3 regions of the Enterobacter sp. 6722112 genome follow, and region 1 is predicted to be linked to each of the others. Evidence: predicted binding sites of a transcription regulator. Region 1 holds the regulator's gene; each other region holds the start of a gene.
What was found. Region 1 encodes CRP, which controls carbon source genes, mostly activating them, when cyclic AMP is high. Its sites were predicted from a motif close to ATGTGANNNNNNTCACAT; they were not measured.

Region 1 (4,254 bases):
ACACTTTTCCAGTCAGGGAGTTGCTATGTCTGCCAGACATCCGGTTATTGCCGTTACGGGTTCGAGTGGGGCGGGAACCACTACCACCAGCCTCGCCTTCCGCAAGATCTTCGCCCAGCTTAACTTACGGGCGGCAGAGGTAGAAGGCGACAGCTTTCACCGCTACACGCGCCCGGAGATGGATATGGCCATCCGCAAGGCGCGCGATCTGGGTAAACACATCAGCTACTTCGGCCCGGAGGCCAATGACTTCGGCCTGCTGGAGCAAACCTTCCGTGAATACGGGCAAAGCGGTACCGGGCAGTCCCGCAAGTATCTCCACACCTACGATGAAGCCGTGCCCTGGAACCAGGTCCCCGGCACGTTCACGCCCTGGCAGCCGCTGCCGGAACCGACTGACGTGCTGTTTTACGAAGGATTGCACGGCGGCGTGGTGACGCCTCAGCACGACGTGGCGCGCCACGTGGATTTGCTGGTGGGGGTGGTGCCGATTGTTAACCTTGAGTGGATCCAGAAGCTGACGCGTGACATGAGCGAGCGCGGCCATTCGCGAGAGGCGGTCATGGACTCGGTGGTGCGCTCCATGGAAGATTACATCAACTTCCTGACGCCGCAGTTCTCCCGAACCCACATTAACTTCCAGCGCGTCCCCACCGTGGACACCTCTAACCCGTTCGCTGCAAAAAGCATCCCGTCGCTGGACGAGAGCTTTGTGGTGATCCACTTCCGCAACCTGGAAGGCATTGATTATCCCTGGCTGCTGGCGATGCTACAGGGTTCGTTTATTTCGCACATGAATACGTTAGTGGTACCGGGCGGAAAAATGGGGCTGGCAATGGAGCTGATCATGACACCGCTGGTGCAGCGGCTGATGGAAGGAAAGCAGATCGCGTGAATTGTTTTGCCCGGTGGCGCTGCGCTTACCGGGCCTACGGGCGTGCTTTTGTAGGGCGGGTCAGCGAAGCGCCACCCGCCAAAAATTAAGCCGCGATCACTTCATACGAATGGGTGATTTTTACCGCTTTCTCCAGCATTAACGCCACAGAGCAGTATTTTTCCGCAGACAGGTCAACCGCACGCGAGACCGCCGCGTCCTTCAGTTCTTTGCCGGTGACGATAAAGTGCAAATTAATATGCGTGAACAGGCGGGGCGCCTCTTCACGACGTTCCGACGTCAGCTTCACTTCACAATCGGTCACGTCATGACGGCCTTTTTGCAGGATCGACACCACGTCGATCGCACTGCATCCGCCTGCCGCCATCAGCACCATTTCCATTGGGCTTGGCGCTTTATCGCCGGAGTTGCCATCCATCAAAACCTGGTGCCCAGAAGCAGACTCGCCCAGGAACGTTAACCCTTCAACCCATTTCACACGCGCTTGCATATTCACTCACTCCAACGTTGCATTTTTTATGACAGATTACGTGTACGTTACATTTCTCGCAACGGAAGGCGACCTGCGTCATGCTGAAGCGAGACACCAGGAGACACGCGGCGAAAGCTATGCTAAAACACTCTGGATGCTACAGTAATACATTGACGTTACACATGTATGCAGAGGACATCAAACTTTACTGGCTGCGAAACGTTACGACAGCCGACTTCCCAGGTATGGGTAAGAATTCGATTGCAACCCCAGAGTCCGGATGCATCTTATGACTCTGGTGACAGCTTATAACAGAGGATAACAGCGCATGGTGCTTGGCAAACCGCAAACAGACCCGACTCTCGAATGGTTCTTGTCTCATTGCCACATTCATAAGTACCCATCAAAGAGCACGCTGATTCACCAGGGTGAAAAAGCGGAAACGTTGTATTACATCGTTAAAGGCTCGGTGGCCGTGCTGATCAAAGATGAAGAAGGGAAAGAGATGATCCTTTCTTATCTGAACCAGGGCGATTTTATCGGTGAACTGGGCCTGTTTGAAGAAGGCCAGGAACGTAGCGCCTGGGTTCGTGCAAAAACAGCATGTGAAGTGGCTGAAATTTCTTACAAGAAATTCCGTCAGCTGATTCAGGTCAACCCTGACATCCTGATGCGTCTTTCTTCCCAGATGGCACGCCGTCTGCAAGTGACCTCTGAGAAGGTGGGTAACCTCGCCTTCCTGGACGTGACCGGTCGTATCGCGCAGACGCTGTTGAACCTGGCGAAACAGCCAGACGCCATGACCCACCCTGACGGTATGCAAATTAAAATTACCCGTCAGGAAATCGGTCAGATCGTCGGCTGCTCCCGTGAAACAGTGGGCCGTATCCTGAAGATGCTGGAAGACCAGAACCTGATCTCTGCCCACGGTAAAACTATCGTGGTCTACGGAACCCGTTAATTTCGGTCAAACGGCGTGCCGCCGCAGGGTGGCACGCCGTTTTTGTCTCTACTCCTCATGTGGCGCAGGCTGATCTATCACCCGGAAGTTAACTACGCACTACGACAAACGCTGGTGCTGTGTCTTCCCGTGGCCGTGGGCCTGATCCTCGGACATCTTCAGCAAGGCCTGCTGTTTTCCCTCGTGCCCGCCTGCTGCAACATTGCCGGTCTGGATACGCCGCATAAACGCTTTTTTAAACGTCTGATTATTGGCGGCTGCCTGTTTGCCGGCTGTAGCCTTGCCGTACAACTTTTACTGGCCCGCGACATTCCTCTGCCGTTGATCCTGACCGTGCTGGCGATGACGCTCGGCGTCACCGCCGAAATCAGCTCGCTGCACGCCCGCCTGCTTCCCGCGTCGCTGATTGCCGCCATCTTCACCTTAAGCCTTGCGGGCAATATGCCGGTGTGGGAGCCATTGCTGATTTACGCCCTCGGCACGCTATGGTACGGGCTGTTTAACTGGTTCTGGTTCTGGCTGTGGCGGGAACAGCCGCTGCGCGAATCCCTGAGCCTGCTCTACGTGCAGCTTGCTGAATACTGCGAAGCAAAATACACCCTGCTCACTCAACATACCGACCCGGAAAAATCCCTGCCGCCGCTGCTGGCGCGCCAGCAAAAAGTGGTGGATCTGATCAGCCAGTGCTATCAGCAGTTGCACATGCTTGCCGCCAACAAAAATCATGAATACAAGCCGCTGCTGCGAACCTTCCAGGTCGGGCTGGATTTGCAGGAGCATATCTCCGTCAGCCTTCATAATCCGGAAGAGGTGCAAAAGCTGGTGGAGCGCAGCCATGCGGAAGCGGTGATCCGCTGGAACGCGCAGACCGTCGCGGCCCGCCTGCGGGTGCTGGCTGACGATATCCTCTATCACCGCTACCCGACGCGCTTTAACATGGACAAACAGCTCGGCGCGCTGGAAAAGATTGCGCGTCAGCACGCGGATAACCCGGTCGGGCAATTTGCTGCCTGGCATTTCAGCCGCATCGCCCGGGTGTTACGCACCCAGCGCCCGCTTTATGCCCGGGACCTGATGGCCGATAAGCAAAAACGGCTGCCGCTGCTGCCCGCGCTCAAAAGCTATCTATCACTGAAATCTTCCGCCCTGCGCAATGCCGCGCGGATCAGTGTGATGCTGAGCATCGCCAGCCTGATGGGAATGGCCCTGCACCTGCCGAAACCCTACTGGATCTTAATGACCGTGCTGTTTGTCACCCAGAACGGCTATGGCGCCACGCGGGTGCGCATTCTGCATCGGGCGGGCGGTACGATGGCGGGGCTGATTATCGCGGGCGTGACGCTGCACTTTCACGTGCCGGAAGGCTATACCCTGGCCGGTATGCTGGCGATCACGCTGGTGAGCTACCTGATCATCCGCAAAAACTACGGCTGGGCGATGGTGGGCTTTACGGTCACGGCGGTGTATACCCTGCAACTGCTCACGCTTAACGGGGAACAGTTTATTATTGCCCGGCTGGTCGATACGCTAATTGGCTGCCTGATCGCCTTTGGCGGCATGGTCTGGTTGTGGCCGCAGTGGCAAAGCGGGCTGCTGAGGCAGAACGCCCACGACGCGCTCGAAGCCGATCAGCAGGCCATTCGTCTTATTCTGAGCGATGACCCGCAGCCCTCTCCGCTGGCCTACGAGCGCATGAAGGTCAACCAGGCGCATAACGCCCTGTTCAACTCCCTTAACCAGGCCATGCAGGAGCCGGGCTTTAACGCGCACTATCTGGCTGACATGAAGCTGTGGGTCACGCACAGCCAGTTTATCGTCGAGCACATCAATGCCATGACGACGCTGGCGCGGGAGCACACGATGCTGACGCCGGATCTGGCGCAGCGCTATTTGCAGTCGTGTGAAATTGCGTTGCAGCGCTGTCAG
Region 2 (4,254 bases), 2.6 Mb from region 1:
GGCTTTTTGATATCGTCCTGGCTGAACAGCAGACGCCCCAGAATGCTGCGTACCGCCTGCTCGTCGTCGCCTTCCTGCTTCCACTGGCTCATCCAGTCGAAGACGGTCAGATCGTTTTCAAACTCATATTCATGGTCCTGCGCGTAGTAACCAATCTGCGCGTTTTCAGACCATTTCACGGTACCGTTATCCGGTTGCAGTTCACCGACCAGGGTTTTCAGCATAGTGGATTTACCCACGCCGTTGGCGCCGAGGATAGCTATCTTCTCGCCCACTTCCAGCAGCAGGTTGAAGTTTTTGAACAGCGGGCCTTCATCGAAACCTTTGGTGAGGGCTTCCACTTCCAGCGCGTTACGGAACAGCTTCTTGTCCTGCTCGAAGCGGATGAACGGGTTCTGACGGCTGGAGGCTTTAACCTCTTCCAGCTTGATTTTGTCGATCTGACGGGCACGCGACGTTGCCTGGCGCGATTTAGAGGCGTTGGCGCTGAAGCGGCTGACGAAGGATTGCAGGTCAGCAATCTGCGCTTTCTTCTTGGCGTTGTCGGCCAGCAGACGCTCGCGCGCCTGGGTTGCCGCCGTCATGTACTCATCGTAGTTGCCCGGATAAACGCGCAGCTCGCCGTAGTCCAGATCCGCCATGTGAGTACACACCATGTTCAGGAAGTGACGGTCGTGCGAGATGATGATCATGGTGCTGTCGCGATCGTTCAGCGTCTGCTCCAGCCAGCGGATGGTGTCGATGTCCAGGTTGTTCGTCGGTTCGTCGAGCAGCAGGATGTCCGGATTAGAGAACAGCGCCTGTGCCAGCAGCACACGCAGCTTCCAGCCTGGCGCGACTTCGCTCATCGGGCCGTAATGCTGTTCAACCGGAATACCGACGCCCAGCAGCAGTTCGCCCGCACGCGCTTCCGCAGAGTAGCCGTCCATTTCGCCGTATTGCGTTTCCAGGTCGGCCACTTTGTAACCGTCTTCTTCGCTCATCTCAGCGAGACCGTAGATACGATCGCGCTCCTGCTTCACTTCCCACAGCTCCGCGTGCCCCATGATCACGGTGTCGAGCACGGTGAACTCTTCGAAGGCGAACTGATCCTGACGCAGCTTACCGATGCGCTCGTTAGGGTCGAGCGACACGTTACCGAGCGTTGGCTCCAGGTCACCGCCGAGGATCTTCATAAAGGTGGATTTTCCGCTACCGTTGGCACCAATCAGGCCGTAACGGTTGCCGCCGCCAAATTTGACGGAAATGTTTTCGAACAGCGGCTTACTGCCAAACTGCATAGTGACGTTGCTGGTAACTAACACGGAGAGATTCCTGCGAAAAGTGTGATAAACGCGGCATTATGCCACAATTCCGAATTGAGATCCCGTGTTGCGGTAATCCACTAAACTTTAACAAAATCGAAAAAAATGTGATTTCGTACACATCTGAATTCCCAGTTAACGGGAATGCACATATAATGCGCTCCCATTACCGATTCAGACTTATCAACTCATCGCCAGAATGGCTTAGATACCTCGCATAACATGAACATGAAATTAACAACGCTTTTTGCGGCGGCGTTAGCCGTAGTAGGTTTTTGTAAGACCGCGTCTGCGGTGACGTATCCCCTGCCGACAGACGGAAGCCGTCTGGTGGGTGAAAACCAGGTGGTGACGGTGCCGGAAGGGAACTCTCAGCCGCTGGAATACTTCGCGGCGCAGTATCAGCTCGGTCTGTCGAACATGCTGGAGGCGAACCCGGGCGTTGACCCGTATCTGCCGAAAGCGGGTACCGTACTCAACATTCCACAGCAGCTGATCCTGCCGGATACCGTGCACGAAGGTATCGTGATTAACAGCGCCGAAATGCGTCTGTATTACTACCCGAAAGGCACCAACACCGTGATCGTGCTGCCTATCGGTATCGGTCAGCTGGGTAAAGACACTCCGCTGAACTGGACCACCAAAGTGGAGCGTAAGAAAGCGGGCCCAACCTGGACGCCGACCGCCAAAATGCACGCTGAGTACATTGCTGCCGGCGAACCGCTGCCAGCCGTTGTGCCTGCCGGCCCGGATAACCCGATGGGTCTGTACGCGCTGTACATTGGACGTCTGTATGCCATTCACGGTACTAACGCCAACTTCGGTATCGGCCTGCGCGTAAGCCACGGCTGCGTGCGTCTGCGTAATGAAGACATCAAATTCCTGTTCGATAACGTGCCGGTCGGTACGCGCGTGCAGTTCATTAACGAACCGGTGAAAGCGACGTCAGAGCCGGACGGCAGCCGTTACATTGAAGTGCATAACCCGCTGTCCACCAGCGAAGATCAGATCAACAACAACGAAATCGTACCGATTAAGCTGACCAGCGCGGTGCAGTCCGTCACCTCTCAGGCGGATGTTGACACGACCATCGTTGATCAGGCGATTCAGAACCGTTCCGGTATGCCGGTGCGTCTGAACTAATCGTGAGAATTAAAAAAGCGGGCCGCGGGGCCCGCTTTTTTTTATCCGTTATTCACGATAACGATGCCGCCATGGTCATAGCGATAGTGACAATGGGCGTACTCCAGCGGCGTACCATCTTCAAGATAGATCACCTGCTCTACCTCCAGCACCGGGTCGGTTGGCTCGCAGACAAGGTGTTGCATATCCAGCGTACTGGGCTTCAGCGCCCGCACCACCCGATACGATCCCATGATCTTCAGCCCCAGCGTCTCCTGTACATACCGGAATACCGAACTTTCAAGATGGGTTTTGTTCAGACCGGGCACCAGATTGAGCGGCATTACCGTAGCGTCCAGAGACATCGGCTCACCGTTCAGTAAACGCAGACGGATAAAGTCATAGATCGGCGTATCCGGATTTATCATCAGCGACGCCTGCTCTTTCTCGTTCGGGAAGCGCAGTTCGAAGTGCACCACCTGACTCGTCACCGTGCCTAAATGTTCCCAGGTTTTGGTCGCCCCGAAGTAGTCGCTGCCGGAGAGATCCCACTGGGAAAGCTGGAGGAAATTTTTGCGGATGAACGTGCCCTGCCCCTGTCGGGTATAAACCAGCCCTTCTACGATCAGCTGACGCATCGCCTGCTGAATAGTCATCCGGCTGGTGCTGAACTCCGCCGCCAGCGCGAACTGGTCCGGCAGAGGTTCATTGGCGGCGTACTGCTGGGTGATAATGCGTTTCTTAATTTCCCGCGCTATGGTGATGTACTTCGCCGCCATCGTCCTTCCTTAAATTAGTGTTCTGTCCCGCTGTTTTTCAACGCCACTCGCTCGGCAACTTTGAGGAAAGGCAGGTAGAAGAATACACCAAATACGATGATTGCCAACTGCACCACCACCGCCCGCCAGTCCCCCGCCGTCGCCAGCCAGGCGCTGAGGATCGGCGGGGTCGTCCACGGGATCATCACCACGCAGCGCGACATGAGCCCCAGCGTGGTACAGAGCCACGCAAAGTAAATCCCGATAGCGGGCAGCAGCACAAACGGGATCATCAGCGGCAGGTTAAAGACTATCGGCAGGCCGAAAATCACCGGCTCGTTGATGTTAAACAGACCCGGCGCCAGCGACAGACGCGCCACCTGCTTCGCTGATTTCTGTCTTGAGAAGATGAAGATAGCAATCAGCAATGAGATTGTGCTGCCCGTCCCGCCCACCATGCCAAAGGTCGGCACAAAGATGTTGTTGATGATGTGCGGGATCGGCTGGCCGTTGGCAAAGGCCAGCATATTCTCATTGGTATTGATCAGCAGAAATGGCTCCAGCACCACGCTGTTGACCACCGACTGATGAATACCGAGCGTGAACAGGAAGTTACCGAAGCTGTAAATGAAGATCGTCCCGGGCAGGCTGGTGTTGATCAGCCGCAGCGGCTGCTGAATAAATGTCGTAATGAGATGGATCAGATCCGTGTGCAGCACGTTCGCCAGTATAGCCGCCAGCACCGCAAACAGGGAGAGCGTGAGGATCGTCGGGATCAGCGCGGTAAAGGATTTGCTCACCGCTGGCGGTACGTTCTCCCCCAGCGAAATGTGCAGCGCCTTCAGCCGTGAAATGGCGATAAACAGCTCGGTTGAGAGCAGCCCAATCAGCACCCCGGCGAAAATCCCGGTGGAACCGATATTGGCGAACGTCAGCACCTGGGTAACGTTTACCGTGGCGTCGCTGCCGACGGGAGTAATCTGTAAGCGCATCGGCATCATGATGATGAAACTGCTGACGGCGATAACCACTGCCGAGACCGGATTGTCGAAATCTTTGTTGCGCGCCAG
Region 3 (4,254 bases), 190 kb from region 1:
GGCTAAAGGTGCGCGTCTGCACATCCTGGGCGTGATGGAACAGGCGATTAATGCGCCGCGTGGTGATATTTCTCAGTTCGCCCCACGTATCCACACCATCAAGATCAATCCAGACAAGATCAAAGATGTTATCGGTAAGGGCGGTTCTGTTATCCGTGCACTGACCGAAGAAACGGGCACCACCATCGAAATCGAAGATGACGGTACTGTGAAAATCGCAGCAACCGACGGCGAGAAAGCGAAATACGCTATCCGTCGTATCGAAGAGATCACGGCAGAAATCGAAGTGGGCCGTATCTACAATGGTAAAGTGACCCGTATCGTTGACTTTGGCGCATTCGTTGCCATCGGTGGCGGTAAAGAAGGTCTGGTACACATCTCTCAGATCGCTGACAAGCGCGTTGAGAAAGTGACCGATTACCTGCAAATGGGTCAGGAAGTACCGGTGAAAGTTCTGGAAGTTGACCGCCAGGGCCGTATCCGTCTGAGCATTAAAGAAGCAACCGAGCAGTCTCAGCCTGCTGCGGCACCGGAAGCCCCGGCTGCTGAACAGCAAGGCGAGTAAGGTTGCCATTTGCCCTCCGCGCAGGCGGAGGGCTTATTATCAGGCAGGACGCCTTGTTAAGCCGCCGGGGGACAGGACGTTCATCCAATAGTTGTCTTCGGGAGTGGGAAATGAAGCCTTTTTTGCGCTGGTGTTTCGTTGCGACAGCTTTAACGCTGGCAGGATGCAGCAACTCTGCCTGGCGTAAGAGCGAAGTCCTCGCAGTGCCATTGCAACCGACTTTGCAGCAGGAAGTCATTCTGGCACGCATGGAACAAATACTTGCCAGTCGGGCTTTAACCGATGACGAACGCGCACAGCTTTTATATGAGCGCGGAGTGTTGTATGATGGTCTCGGTCTGAGGGCACTGGCGCGAAATGATTTTTCACAAGCGCTGGCGATTCGACCTGATATGCCTGAAGTATTCAATTACTTAGGCATTTATTTAACGCAGGCAGGCAATTTTGATGCTGCCTATGAAGCGTTTGATTCTGTACTTGAGCTTGATCCAACTTACAACTACGCGCACTTGAATCGCGGTATCGCATTGTATTACGGCGGTCGTGATAAGTTAGCGCAAGATGATCTGCTGGCGTTTTATCAAGACGATCCTAATGATCCTTTCCGCAGCCTGTGGCTTTACATCGTTGAGCAGAAGCTCGATGAGAAGCAGGCCAAAGAAGCACTGAAACAGCGCTTCGAGAAATCGGACAAGGAACAGTGGGGATGGAACATTGTCGAGTTCTACCTGGGCAACATTAGCGAAGCAACGCTGATGGAACGCCTCAAGGCGGACGCAACGGATAACACCTCGCTCGCTGAGCATCTCAGTGAAACCAACTTCTATTTAGGTAAGTACTACCTAAGTCTGGGGGATATGGACAGCGCTACGGCACTGTTCAAATTAGCGGTTGCTAACAACGTACATAACTTCGTTGAGCACCGTTATGCATTGTTGGAATTATCGCTCTTGGGCCAGGAGCAAGACGACCTGGCAGAATCGGACCAGCAATAGCTGACGACATAAACATCAGCCCGTAATCTTTTGATTGCCATCACCTTCACTGGTGAGGGCGTTGTTGTTCGTCAATACACCTAATTTGAGCCGGTTCACACTTTTCAATGAAAATTGCTAATCATTTTCACGATGAGCTAAGTAGACTGGCCGCCATTAATATCGAGGCACTTGTACTACATGGCTGAATTCGAAACCACTTTTGCAGATCTGGGCCTGAAGGCTCCTATCCTTGAAGCCCTTAACGATCTGGGTTACGAAAAACCATCTCCGATCCAGGCTGAGTGTATCCCACACCTGCTTTCTGGTCGTGACGTGCTGGGCATGGCCCAGACTGGTAGCGGTAAAACCGCAGCATTCTCGCTGCCGCTGCTGAACAACATTGATCCGGACCTGCGCGCGCCGCAGATCCTCGTCCTGGCTCCAACCCGTGAACTGGCTGTTCAGGTTGCTGAAGCTATGACGGAATTCTCTAAACATATGCGCGGCGTAAACGTGGTAGCCCTGTACGGCGGCCAGCGTTATGACGTGCAGTTACGCGCCCTGCGCCAGGGTCCACAGATTGTTGTCGGTACGCCGGGCCGTCTGCTGGATCACCTGAAGCGCGGTACCCTGGACCTCTCTAAACTGAGCGGTCTGGTACTGGACGAAGCCGATGAAATGCTGCGTATGGGCTTCATCGAAGACGTAGAAACCATCATGGCGCAGATCCCGGAAGGTCATCAGACCGCTCTGTTCTCTGCAACCATGCCAGAAGCGATCCGTCGCATTACCCGCCGCTTCATGAAAGAGCCGCAGGAAGTGCGTATTCAGTCCAGCGTGACCACTCGCCCGGACATCAGCCAGAGCTACTGGTCTGTGTACGGCATGCGCAAAAACGAAGCGCTGGTACGTTTCCTGGAAGCAGAAGATTTTGATGCGGCGATCATCTTCGTTCGTACCAAAAACGCGACCCTGGAAGTGGCTGAAGCCCTGGAGCGTAGCGGCTACAACAGCGCAGCGCTGAACGGCGACATGAACCAGGCCCTGCGTGAGCAGACTCTGGAGCGTCTGAAAGACGGTCGTCTGGATATCCTGATTGCAACCGACGTGGCAGCACGTGGCCTGGACGTTGAGCGTATCAGCCTGGTTGTAAACTACGATATCCCAATGGACTCCGAGTCTTACGTTCACCGTATCGGCCGTACCGGTCGTGCGGGTCGTGCAGGCCGTGCGCTGCTGTTCGTTGAGAACCGCGAGCGTCGTCTGCTGCGTAACATTGAACGCACCATGAAGCTGACCATTCCAGAAGCCGAGCTGCCAAACGCAGAACTGCTGGGCAAACGCCGTCTGGAAAAATTCGCCGCGAAAGTACAGCAGCAGCTGGAAAGCAGCGATCTGGATCAGTACCGTGCGCTGCTGTCCCAGATCCAGCCTGTCGCTGAAGGCGAAGAGCTGGACATGGAAACCCTGGCCGCAGCACTGCTGAAAATGGCGCAGGGCGAACGTAGCCTGATCGTGCCACCTGATGCGCCGATGCGTCCTAAGCGTGAGTTCCGTGACCGTGACGATCGTTTCGAACGTCGTGGCGACCGTAACGACCGTGGTCCACGTGGTGACCGTCCAGAGCGTGGTGGTGAAGACCGTCCACGTCGCGAGCGTCGTGACGCTGGCGAAATGGAACTGTATCGCATTGAAGTGGGCCGTGATGATGGTGTTGAAGTTCGTCACATCGTTGGCGCGATCGCTAACGAAGGCGACATCAGCAGCCGTTACATCGGTAACATCAAGCTGTTCGGTTCCCACTCCACCATCGAGCTGCCAAAAGGCATGCCGGGCGAAGTACTGCAACACTTTACTCGCACCCGCATCCTGAACAAGCCGATGAACATGCAGCTGCTGGGCGATGCACAGCCACGTCCTGACCGTGGCGGCGAACGTCGTGGCGGTGGTCGCGGTTTCGGTGGCGAGCGTCGTGAAGGCGGTCGCAGCGAAGGTCGCGGTGGTGAAGGCCGTCGTTTCTCCGGTGAGCGCCGCGAAAACCGTGGTCCACGCCGTGAAGAAGGCGCCAGCCGTCGTCGTTTCGGTGACGCGTAAGCCTTTCGCTTCTGACGTAAAGTAAAGTATACAGCCCCGATAGTTGCTATCGGGGCTTTTTTTATTCCTTTTGTACTCTTGTACTGGTACAGTGCAACACACTAAAATGCAGAACCACATTTTTCACTGGAGATAAGGCCGCATGGCAACACTAACCACCACCCAAACGTCACCTTCGCTGCTTGGCGGCGTGGTGATCATCGGCGGAACCATCATTGGTGCCGGGATGTTTTCCCTGCCTGTGGTCATGTCCGGTGCGTGGTTCTTCTGGTCGCTGGCGGCGCTGGTTTTCACCTGGTTCTGCATGCTCCATTCCGGGCTGATGATCCTTGAAGCAAACCTGAACTACCGCATTGGCTCCAGCTTCGACACCATCACCCGAGATCTGTTGGGCAAAGGCTGGAACCTGGTGAACGGGCTGTCCATCGCGTTTGTACTCTATATCCTGACCTACGCGTACATTTCAGCGAGCGGGTCGATTCTGCATCACACCTTCTCAGAGATGTCGCTGAACGTTCCGGCGCGTCTGGCGGGTCTCTGCTTCGCGCTGGTCGTGGCGTTTATCGTCTGGATGAGCACCAAAGCGGTCAGCCGCATGACGGCGATCGTGCTGGGCGC

Region 2: ldtB (L,D-transpeptidase) is a predicted target of CRP. The motif match lies at 1,410-1,427, and genes of this name have one in related genera.
Region 3: yrbN (protein YrbN) is a predicted target of CRP. The motif match lies at 1,644-1,661, and genes of this name have one in related genera.

What each region holds. Positions count from the first base shown of each region.
Region 1 is NZ_JBZWGR010000007.1:3,902,403-3,906,656, forward strand. It holds gene AC4OVU_RS20255 (phosphoribulokinase) at 26-895, shown strand; gene AC4OVU_RS20260 (OsmC family protein) at 981-1,385, opposite strand; gene crp (cAMP-activated global transcriptional regulator CRP) at 1,696-2,328, shown strand; gene AC4OVU_RS20270 (YccS/YhfK family putative transporter) at 2,386-4,254, shown strand, end outside.
Region 2 is NZ_JBZWGR010000007.1:1,252,827-1,257,080, reverse strand. It holds gene AC4OVU_RS07490 (ABC-F family ATPase) at 1-1,304, opposite strand, end outside; gene ldtB (L,D-transpeptidase) at 1,527-2,447, shown strand; gene AC4OVU_RS07480 (GntR family transcriptional regulator) at 2,489-3,205, opposite strand; gene AC4OVU_RS07475 (PTS sugar transporter subunit IIC) at 3,220-4,254, opposite strand, start outside.
Region 3 is NZ_JBZWGR010000007.1:3,711,303-3,715,556, reverse strand. It holds gene pnp (polyribonucleotide nucleotidyltransferase) at 1-565, shown strand, start outside; gene nlpI (lipoprotein NlpI) at 676-1,560, shown strand; gene yrbN (protein YrbN) at 1,668-1,748, shown strand; gene AC4OVU_RS19190 (DEAD/DEAH family ATP-dependent RNA helicase) at 1,741-3,636, shown strand; gene mtr (tryptophan permease) at 3,779-4,254, shown strand, end outside.